DNA from 2 places in the Azospirillum sp. UENF 111221 genome. Region 2 is predicted to be linked to the other one. Evidence: riboswitches for the same ligand, from Rfam matches in the RefSeq annotation. Region 2 holds a riboswitch; the other holds the start of a gene.
The links. Region 2 has a riboswitch for manganese ahead of ACWPN3_RS06460 (manganese efflux pump MntP). Riboswitches for the same ligand answer to the same signal wherever they lie in the genome.
Positions count from the first base shown of each region.

Region 1: another riboswitch for manganese. It lies ahead of ACWPN3_RS03130 (manganese efflux pump MntP); the one in region 2 lies ahead of ACWPN3_RS06460 (manganese efflux pump MntP).

Region 1 covers NZ_JBSNCH010000001.1:706,639-711,047, forward strand. Annotated here, with positions in the region: gene ACWPN3_RS03120 (alpha-hydroxy acid oxidase) at 1-996, shown strand, start outside; gene ACWPN3_RS03125 (hypothetical protein) at 1,078-1,845, opposite strand; gene ACWPN3_RS03130 (manganese efflux pump MntP) at 1,961-2,530, opposite strand; yybP-ykoY riboswitch at 2,533-2,719, opposite strand; gene ACWPN3_RS03135 (glycosyltransferase) at 2,886-4,409, opposite strand, start outside.
Region 2 covers NZ_JBSNCH010000002.1:404,771-409,179, reverse strand. Annotated here, with positions in the region: gene ACWPN3_RS06470 (urate hydroxylase PuuD) at 1-232, shown strand, start outside; gene ACWPN3_RS06465 (guanine deaminase) at 815-1,615, shown strand; yybP-ykoY riboswitch at 1,642-1,766, shown strand; gene ACWPN3_RS06460 (manganese efflux pump MntP) at 1,849-2,427, shown strand; gene ACWPN3_RS06455 (CoA transferase) at 2,489-3,892, opposite strand; gene ACWPN3_RS06450 (citrate/2-methylcitrate synthase) at 4,002-4,409, shown strand, end outside.

The DNA.
Region 1 (4,409 bases), on a different contig from region 2:
GTGGACATGACCAACCGGACGCTGGCCAGCACGATGGTCGGCCAGCCGGTGGCGATGCCGGTGGCGCTGGCCCCGACCGGCCTGACCGGCATGCAGCATGCCGACGGCGAGATCCTGGCCGCCCGCGCCGCGGCCAAGGCCGGCGTGCCCTTCACCCTGTCGACGATGAGCATCTGTTCCATCGAGGATGTGGCGGAGAACACCGACAAGCCCTTCTGGTTTCAGCTCTACGTCATGCGCGACCGCGCCTTCATCGACAAGCTGATCGACCGCGCCAAGGCGGCGGGCTGCTCGGCGCTGGTGCTGACGCTCGACCTCCAGATCCTCGGCCAGCGCCACAAGGACATCAGGAATGGGCTGTCCACCCCGCCGAAGCTGACCGTCGGCAACATCCTGGACATGGCGACCAAGCCGCGCTGGTCGATCAACATGCTGCGGACCCACCGCCGCACCTTCCGCAACATCGTCGGCCATGCCACCGGGGTCAGCAACCTGTCGTCGCTGTCCTCCTGGACGGCGGAGCAGTTCGACCCGACGCTGAACTGGGACGACGTGCGCCGCATCAAGGACCGCTGGGGCGGCAAGCTGATCCTGAAGGGCATCCTCGATCCCGAGGACGCGGTGATGGCGGCCGACACCGGCGCCGACGCGCTGATCGTGTCGAACCATGGCGGCCGGCAGCTCGACGGCGCGATTTCCTCCATCTCGGCATTGCCGGCCATCGTCGAGGCGGTGGGCGACCGCATCGAAGTGCTGATGGACGGCGGAATCCGCTCCGGCCAGGACGTGGTCAAGGCATTGGCGCTGGGCGCCAAGGGCACCTTCATCGGCCGCGCCTTCCTCTATGGGCTGGGGGCCGGCGGCGAGGCCGGCGTGTCCCAGTGCCTGGAGATCATCCGTAAGGAAATGGACGTGACCATGGCGATGTGCGGCCTGCGCGATATCCGGCACGTGACTTCCAACATCCTGGCGGGGAAGCCGAATTTCGGGGGCTGACCGGGGGATGTTGTCTCCGTCCTGGCCGGCGGGGGGATGGAACGGCGTGGAACAGTTTTCGGGTGATGTTCCATCGCCCACCTACCGGCGCCGGACACCGACGTCAGGCGAAGGCGACCGCCTGTAAGCCCTCTCCCCCCTGGGGAGAGGGTTGGGTGAGGGGGGCAGCGCGGACGGAACGGCCGCGCCAGGGGATTGCCAAGGGGCAGAATGCCCCTTGGCGGCGCGCGGATCGCGCGCCGGCCCCCTCACCCTCCCCACGCCTGCGGCGCGGGTCCCCTCCCTCTCCCCGGGGGAGAGAGGGCAATCGGCAGCGTCCTCGCGCAGATAGCCGGGGATGTCGTCGTCGAGTTCGGGGACGGTGACGGCGGGCGGGTCGTCCGGGCGGGGCGCCCGCAGCGTTTCCTCCTCCGCCCCCATCTCCCGGCTGTCCCGCGCGGGGTTGCGGGCGGCCCCGAGACCGGGGATGAGGCCGAGCCGTTCGGCCAGCCAGCGGACGGTGGCGGGATCGCCCGAGGTGACCAGCCGCTCGATCTGCTCGGCCACCAGCACCCGCAGCGAGGACAGGCGCAGTTCGGCCTCGCGGTTCAGCGCCTGCCGCTCCCACCACACCCTGTGACGGAAATCCTTGGATCCGTAATAGGCCCGCCACAAAGTGGTGCGGCTGCACCCCATGGCGCGCGAAACCTGGAGGAAGCTGTTGCCGCGGGCCAGCATCCCGGCGGCCATGATCCATTGCTCCTCTTGGAACTGCGAACCGGGAACCAGGGAGCCTTCCGACGGGGTCGGCGGCTCCTCGGCCCAGCGGGGAAAATTTTCGGTGGTGAAGCTGCGGGGATCGAGGGGCATGGCGTGGCTCCGCGTTTGGCAAAAGGACGCGGCAAGCCTATAAGAAATTTTCCCGTTTTATAGGATTATTTTCATTTCGCGCATGCCCCTTCTCGTCGTTCCCCACCGCCGCCGGTCAGGCGAACAGCTCAAGATGCTCGACCAGGATCGACGTTCCGAGCGCGATCAGCGCCAACCCGCCGAGCACCTCCACGATCTTGCCCATGCGATGGCCGACGGCCCGGCCGATCAGCATGCCGATGGTGGTCATCGCGAAGGTGGCGAAGCCGATGGACAGGGCGATGGTGACGATGTCGGACCCGAGAAAAGCCAGGGAGACGCCGACCGCCGCCGCATCGATGCTGGTGCCGACCGCGGTGGCGACCAGCGTCCAGGGGCTCGCGCGGCGGGCCTGCCGCTCCGGATCGTCGGTCTCGGGCTGGAAGCCTTCCCAGACCATCTTGCCGCCGACCAGCGACAGCAGCACGAAGGCGATCCAGTGATCGACGGCGGCGACGTAACTGGCCGCCGCCAGACCCAGCGCCCAGCCGACCAGCGGCGTGATGGCCTCGACCACACCGAACACCAGACCGCCCTTGATGGCGACGGCGACGCTGGGGCGCTGCGATGCGCCACGGCCGATGGAGGCGGCGAAGGCGTCGGCAGACATGCTGAGCGACAGCACGACGATAGACAGAGGAGTCACGGGAGCGGTTCCTGCCGGACACATGAGACAGCATGTCCGAAATCCGGCCGGCGCGGAGTCTCGGGCACACTGGTCTCGCTAGGCAGACGAATGTCCGCTGAACGTGCCATGCGCCGCATCGGGCGCAAGAATGTTGACACGTTCCCGGCGAGGCCGCCGGAAGCTACTCCCCAACGGCGGCGACCATAGAGCGGCAGTCACCGCGCGTCAACCGCCAAGTCGAACAGTCATTTGCACTTCAAAGACGATCACGGCCCTGGCCAGAAGGCGGATGAACGCTCTCCGTTACTGTCGGATTACAAATATTTCATTCTATAGCCTTGGCTATGACCCTGTGGGGCAGTCCCGCCGGCGGTCACGGGCAAGGCCGGTGCAGCGACACGGCCTCGTCCAGGTAGCGCGACAGGGCAGCCGCGGCTTCCGCCGGATCGGCGCGCCCCGCCCCCTGGTCGCGGGCGTCGGCAGAGGCAGCGGCGAAGGCGGCGGGATCCTCGGCCAGCAGGGCTAGCCGCTCCACGGCGGCGGCATAATCGGGCACGACGAACCGGGCGCCGATGACGGCCGACACGTCGCCGACCGGCAGCGAAACCGGGACAACGCCGGCCGCCAGCGCCTCGGCGGCGCTCGCCCGGCCGCCGGTGCGCTGCGGGTTCACATAGGCGTCCGCCGCCTGCATCAAATCCGCCATGCCGGTGACATAGCCCAGGTGGACCAGGCGTTCCGCATGCCGCGACCCTTGCAGGCGCAAGGGCAGCGCCGCCGCCTCGCCGGCAAACGCCACCGCCACCCGCGGCGCACGGTCGATGAGGGACTCCAGCATCGCCAGGAAGGCGCCGTCGGCCTCCTCGTCCAGCCGGTTGCCGATCACCAGACACAGGAAGGCATCGTCCGGCAGGCCGTAGCCGGCCCTGGCCGCCGCTTTGGAGGGTGCCTTGGCGGGAACCGTCCTGTCCGGTTCCGGTGCGCCGATCAGTGAATGCAGAAAGCGGAAGGGCCGCCATGAGGCCGCAAGCGGACCGCTTTCCGGCCGGCTCCCCCCGCCGAAATCCAGCACGATGCCGGCCAGCGACGGCGTGGCCCCGCTGGTGGTGGGGATGCAGAGGGTGGGCCGCGCCGCCGCCAGCAGGTCGGCGACGATGACCGATCCGCCCAGCGACACCACCACGTCCGGGTCGTGCCAGTCGACCGCGCGCAGGAACCAGTCGATCTTGTCCCGGCTCAGCCCGCGGCCGGTCGAGGACAGCATCCGGAAGGAGCGGCCGTCCGCCTCGATCACCTGCTTGCCGTCGAAGGCCGGCTCCACCGAGGATGCGAAGGACGGCACGAACAGGCTGTGGATGTCGGCCGGCATGATGTTGGTGTTGAGAATCACCACCTCCCGGCCGCAGCGCTCCTCCAGAACCGCGGCATAGGACAGCAGGTCGCGCGACGGCTGGTGGCGCAGCGACAGAAACTGGTTCGTCACCAGCACGACCCGCCCGGTGGCCGGGCTGCCCGCCGGGCGGGGCCGCGGCGCGAGGCCGAGCCGGTCGCGGATCGCGCCGATCAGGCGGGTGTAGTGGGGAAACAGCCGATCCTCGAAGAAGCCGGGCCGGCTCGCCCCGTTCATGCGCATCAGGAAAAGCTGGCGGCCCATGCAGCAATAGATGTGAAGCAGGCGGTCGAGATCCGGGTGCTCGAACTCTGGGCGCTCGAACTCGGCTTCGATCAGGTCGAGCAACTCGTCGTAGCGGCGCAGGTCGCCGGTGATCGCGGCCAGCGCGGACAGGCGCAGGACCGGATCGGCAGCGCCGGTCAGGCGGCCGAGCTGCGTGGCGCAGGCGGCACGCTCGTCCGGCGGGGCATGGCGGAGACGCTCCAGCAAGGACTCGATCTCCCG
Region 2 (4,409 bases):
GGAGGAGATCGTCGCCACCCGCTGCAGCATGTGTCATGCCGCCCAGCCGGTGTGGGAGGGCATCGCCACCCCGCCGCGCGGCGTCGTGCTGGAGGGCGACGGCATCCGCCGCCATGCCGAGCAGATCCGCCTGCAAGCCGGCTACAGCAGCGCCATGCCCCCCGCCAACATCACCGGAATCACCCCGCAGGAGCGGGCGGTGTTGGCGGCGTGGTCCGGGGACATTAAGTAACCCTCCCTCACAGCACTCCATCGAACCGGACCCCCATGCCCGACCAGTTTATCGCCGCCCCCGTTTCCGCCGCCGTCCGCGGGCGCCTGCTCAGCTTCAACCGCGCACCCGCCGGACCGGGGGACCTCGATTGCCTGACCTATCGTGAGGACGGGCTGCTGCTGGTCGGGGCGGACGGGCGGATTCTGGAGGCCGGTGACTGGGCCGACCTGCGTGGCCGGGTTCCGGACGGGGTGGCGGTCGACGACCACAGCGGCAAGTTGGTGCTGCCGGGCTTCATCGACACCCACATCCATTTCCCGCAGACCCAGGTCATCGCCTCCTACGGCGCCCAGCTGCTCGACTGGCTGGAAAAATACACCTTCATCGAGGAGCAGCGCTTCGCCGACCCGGTCCATGCCGCCGCCAACGCCGCCTTCTTCATGGACGAGCTGCTGCGCAACGGCACGACCACGGCTGTGGTCTACGGCTCGGTCCACCCGCAGTCGGTCGACGCCCTATTCGCCGAGGCCGAGGCGCGCGGCGCCGGGCTGATCGCCGGCAAGGTGATGATGGACCGCCATGCGCCCGCCGCCCTGACCGATACGGCCGAGAGCAGCTATCGCGACGGCAAGGATTCTGATCGGCCGCTGGCACGGGACCGGGCGGCAGCGCTACGCCGTGACTCCGCGCTTCGCCATCACCTCGACCGAGGCGCAGCTGGAGGCCGCCGGCGCGCTGCTGCGCGAGCATCCCGGCGTCCACATGCAGACCCATTTGTCGGAGAACACCGACGAGATCGCCGAGGTGGGGCGGCTGTTCCCAGGTGCCCGCGACTACACCGACGTCTATGACCGCTTCGGGCTGCTGGGGCCGACCTCGCTGTTCGGCCACTGCATCCATCTGTCGGAAGCGGAGATGGCCCGGCTGTCGGAGAGCGGCTCGGTCGCCGTTTTCTGCCCGACCAGCAACCTGTTCATCGGCAGCGGCCTGTTCGACCTCGACGCCCTGTCGAAGCCGGAGCGGCCGGTGCGCACCGCCATCGCCACCGATGTCGGCGGCGGCACCAGCTATTCCATGCTGCGCACCGCGGCGGAGGCCTACAAGGTGCTGCAACTGCGGCGGCAGAACCTGCCGGCGCTCGCCGCCTTGCACTGGATGACCCGCGGCAATGCCGAAGCCTTGGGCATGGCCGGCGAGATCGGCAGCCTGGAGCCCGGCCGCTGGGCCGACCTCGTCGTGCTCGATCCCGCCGCGACGCCGGCTATGCGACATCGCATGAAGGCGGTGGACTGCGATCTGGAGGAGGAGCTGTTCATCCAAGTGACGCTGGGCGACGACCGTTCGGTGGCCGCCACCTATCTACGCGGCCGCAATTCGCACCTGCGGCAAACCGGCGCTTGACCCAAGCCCCTAGTCCCTGTAGGACTTCCGCCGTCATTGGGGAGTAGCCACCCGCCGGCAGCGATCCGGTGGGGTTCGCGTCAACAGACTTGGATGGTTTCGGCCTCCGGCCGTTACCGCCATGGCGCGCACGGCGACCAAAGGGTCGACCCGGCGAGACCAGTGGATCGGACATCTCCGCGGCCAGCCGGAGTCCGTCCGATTCCACTGTGTTGTCTGGCCCGGGAATAGCCATGATCGCCACGTCCCTCGCGCTCGCCTTCAGCCTTTCGATGGACAGCTTCGCCGCCGCTCTCGGCCGCGGGGCCTGTTCGCGCCGTGCCGGTTTGCCGGAAGCGGTGCGGGTGGGAGCCGCCTTCGGCGTCTGCCAGTTCGCCATGCCGCTGGTCGGCTGGGGCATCGGCATCGCTTTCGCCAGCCTGGTGGAGTCGGTTGATCACTGGATCGCCTTCGGCCTGCTGCTGGCGGTCGGCGGTGCGATGCTGCGCAACGCCATCATGGACGGCGAGGATGAGGGCGAGGAGGATTGCGGCCCGGTGCGCAGCGTGCGCGCCGAATGGCTGGCCCTGCTGACCACCGCCGTCGCCACCAGCATCGACGCCGCCGCCGTGGGGGCGGGCTTGGCGCTGGTCGATGTCGACATGGTGACGACCTCGGCGCTGATCGGCGTGGTGACCTTCGCCGTCGCCTTCGGCGGCGTGCTGATCGGCAAGGCCGCCGGCAACCATCTGGGGCGCTGGGCGGAAATGGCCGGCGGCGTGGTGCTGATCGGGCTGGGCGCGAAGATCCTGCTCGAGCACACGATGGGGTAAGCGCTGCACCGAACGGCGGGAGAGGCACCGAAAATGCCGAAACTCCCGCCGCCTTGCCGGCCTACCAGCGCGCCTCGTCCGTGCCGAGCGGTCCGGCCGGCCGTTCCCAGCGGACCGGCGATCCTTCGACCGTCACGGCGGGCTTCAGGCGCAGGGCCGGTCCCCAGGCCGTATTTTCCGGATCGTTCGTGAAATCCTCCATGCCGAGGGGCGGCATGGTCGGGCCGCCGTCAGAGGACGGCAGTTCGGTGAGCAGCGTCCCGACCCTGGCCAGGGATGTGCGCCAGCTCGATCCCCGCCCGTCCGCGAGCCGGCGGGTCAGGCCGCGCACCGCAGCGGTGGCGAGAAGATAGCCGGCGGCATGGTCGAGCGCCTGGACCGGCAAGGGCCTGGGCCGGTTGCCGCCCTCGCGGCGCATCCCTTCGGCGGCGATCCCGCCGCTCATCTGCACCAGACTGTCGAAGCCCCGGCGGCTCCTCCAGGGGCCGGTCCAGCCATAGGCATCCAGCGACACATCGATCAGGCCGGGGCGGATGCGCTGCCGGGTTTGAAGGTCGAGCCCCAGCCGGTCGAGGGCATCGGCACGATAGCCGTGCACCAGCAGGTCGGCCTGGCACAGCAATTCCGCGAACCGTGCCCGCTGGCCGGGGTCGCGCAGGTCGAAGCGGGCGCGGCGCTTGCCGAGCGTCATCTCGGGCAGAAGGGCAGGTTCGTCCCACCAAGGCGGGTCGATCCGCAGCACCTCGGCGCCGAAACCGGCAAGGAACCGCGTGGCGGCCGGTCCGGCGAGGACGCGGGTCAGGTCCAGAACCTTCACGCCTGCCAGGGGACGCTCCGGCCGGGCAGGGGGCCGGGCAGGAGTATGGACGGCGTCGGCCGGCTCCTGTGCCTCGACCCACAGCAGCGGTTCCCGGGCGACCGCCTGTCCTTGCGGATGGCTTCGCCAGGATGTGAGATCGCGCATCGTCGCGGCGCACCCGCCTTCGCCGACGACTGCGCTTTCCAACCCGTCGGCGTCCCAGCGGCGGACGGCGGCGGCCACCGCATCGCGGTCGGGCGGTGCGCCGAGACAGCGAAGGGCTGCATCGCGGTGGTGCACGGCGTTGGTGTGAAGGCGGATCCAGCCATCCCTGGCCTCGTAGTCGCCGGCGATCGGGTCCCAGGCGGGTGGCAGGCTCCAGCCCAACGGCTTTACGGAGGTGCCGAACCACAGGGAGGCCAGACGCTGGTCGACCGTCACGGACGGGTTGTGGCCGAAGGCTGCTTCCTTGAATTCGGCGACGGCCAGACCGGCCGCGGCCGTTGCGGCGGTGGCCAGCGCACTGACCGCGAAGACGGAGGGAAGAGTCCCTTCGCCACGAAGCACGACCGAGCCAACCAGCCGGTCGTCGCCGCCGGCGGCCCGCCAGATTTCGGCAAGGGCCGTGCGTTGCGGGGAACCGGAGTCCCCGTTCATCAGCGCCATGATTTTCTCCATCGGAAGAGCGGGTTCCAGGCCGCTCCGGCTTCACTCCATCGCGGGCCAGCTATATCGTCAATCTTGATTGTTTCGATCAATGTGACGGGTGGGCACCATGACGGGCGCGCTGACGGTCTATCTGTCCGCCGAAGAGGCGGCGAAACGGTTGGGAGTGTCCCGCCAGACCCTCTACGCCTATGTCAGCCGCGGCCTGTTGCAGGCCCATCCCGCGGCGGACCCGCGGCAAAGCCGTTATCTGGCCGATGAGGTCGAACGGCTGGGGGTGGAGCGCAAACGCGGCCGGCGGCCGAAGGAGGTCGCCAAATCAACACTGGATTGGGGAGCGCCGGTCCTGGAATCGGCGATCACGCTGATCCGGCACGGGCGGCTCTATTACCGCGGACAGGACGCCGTGCGTCTGGCCGCCACGGCGACTCTGGAGGAGACCGCGGCGCTGTTCTGGGCCTGCGCGGTGGAAACCGCCTTCCCGCCGGAACCGCCGGTCGCCCTTCCCGGCTATGAC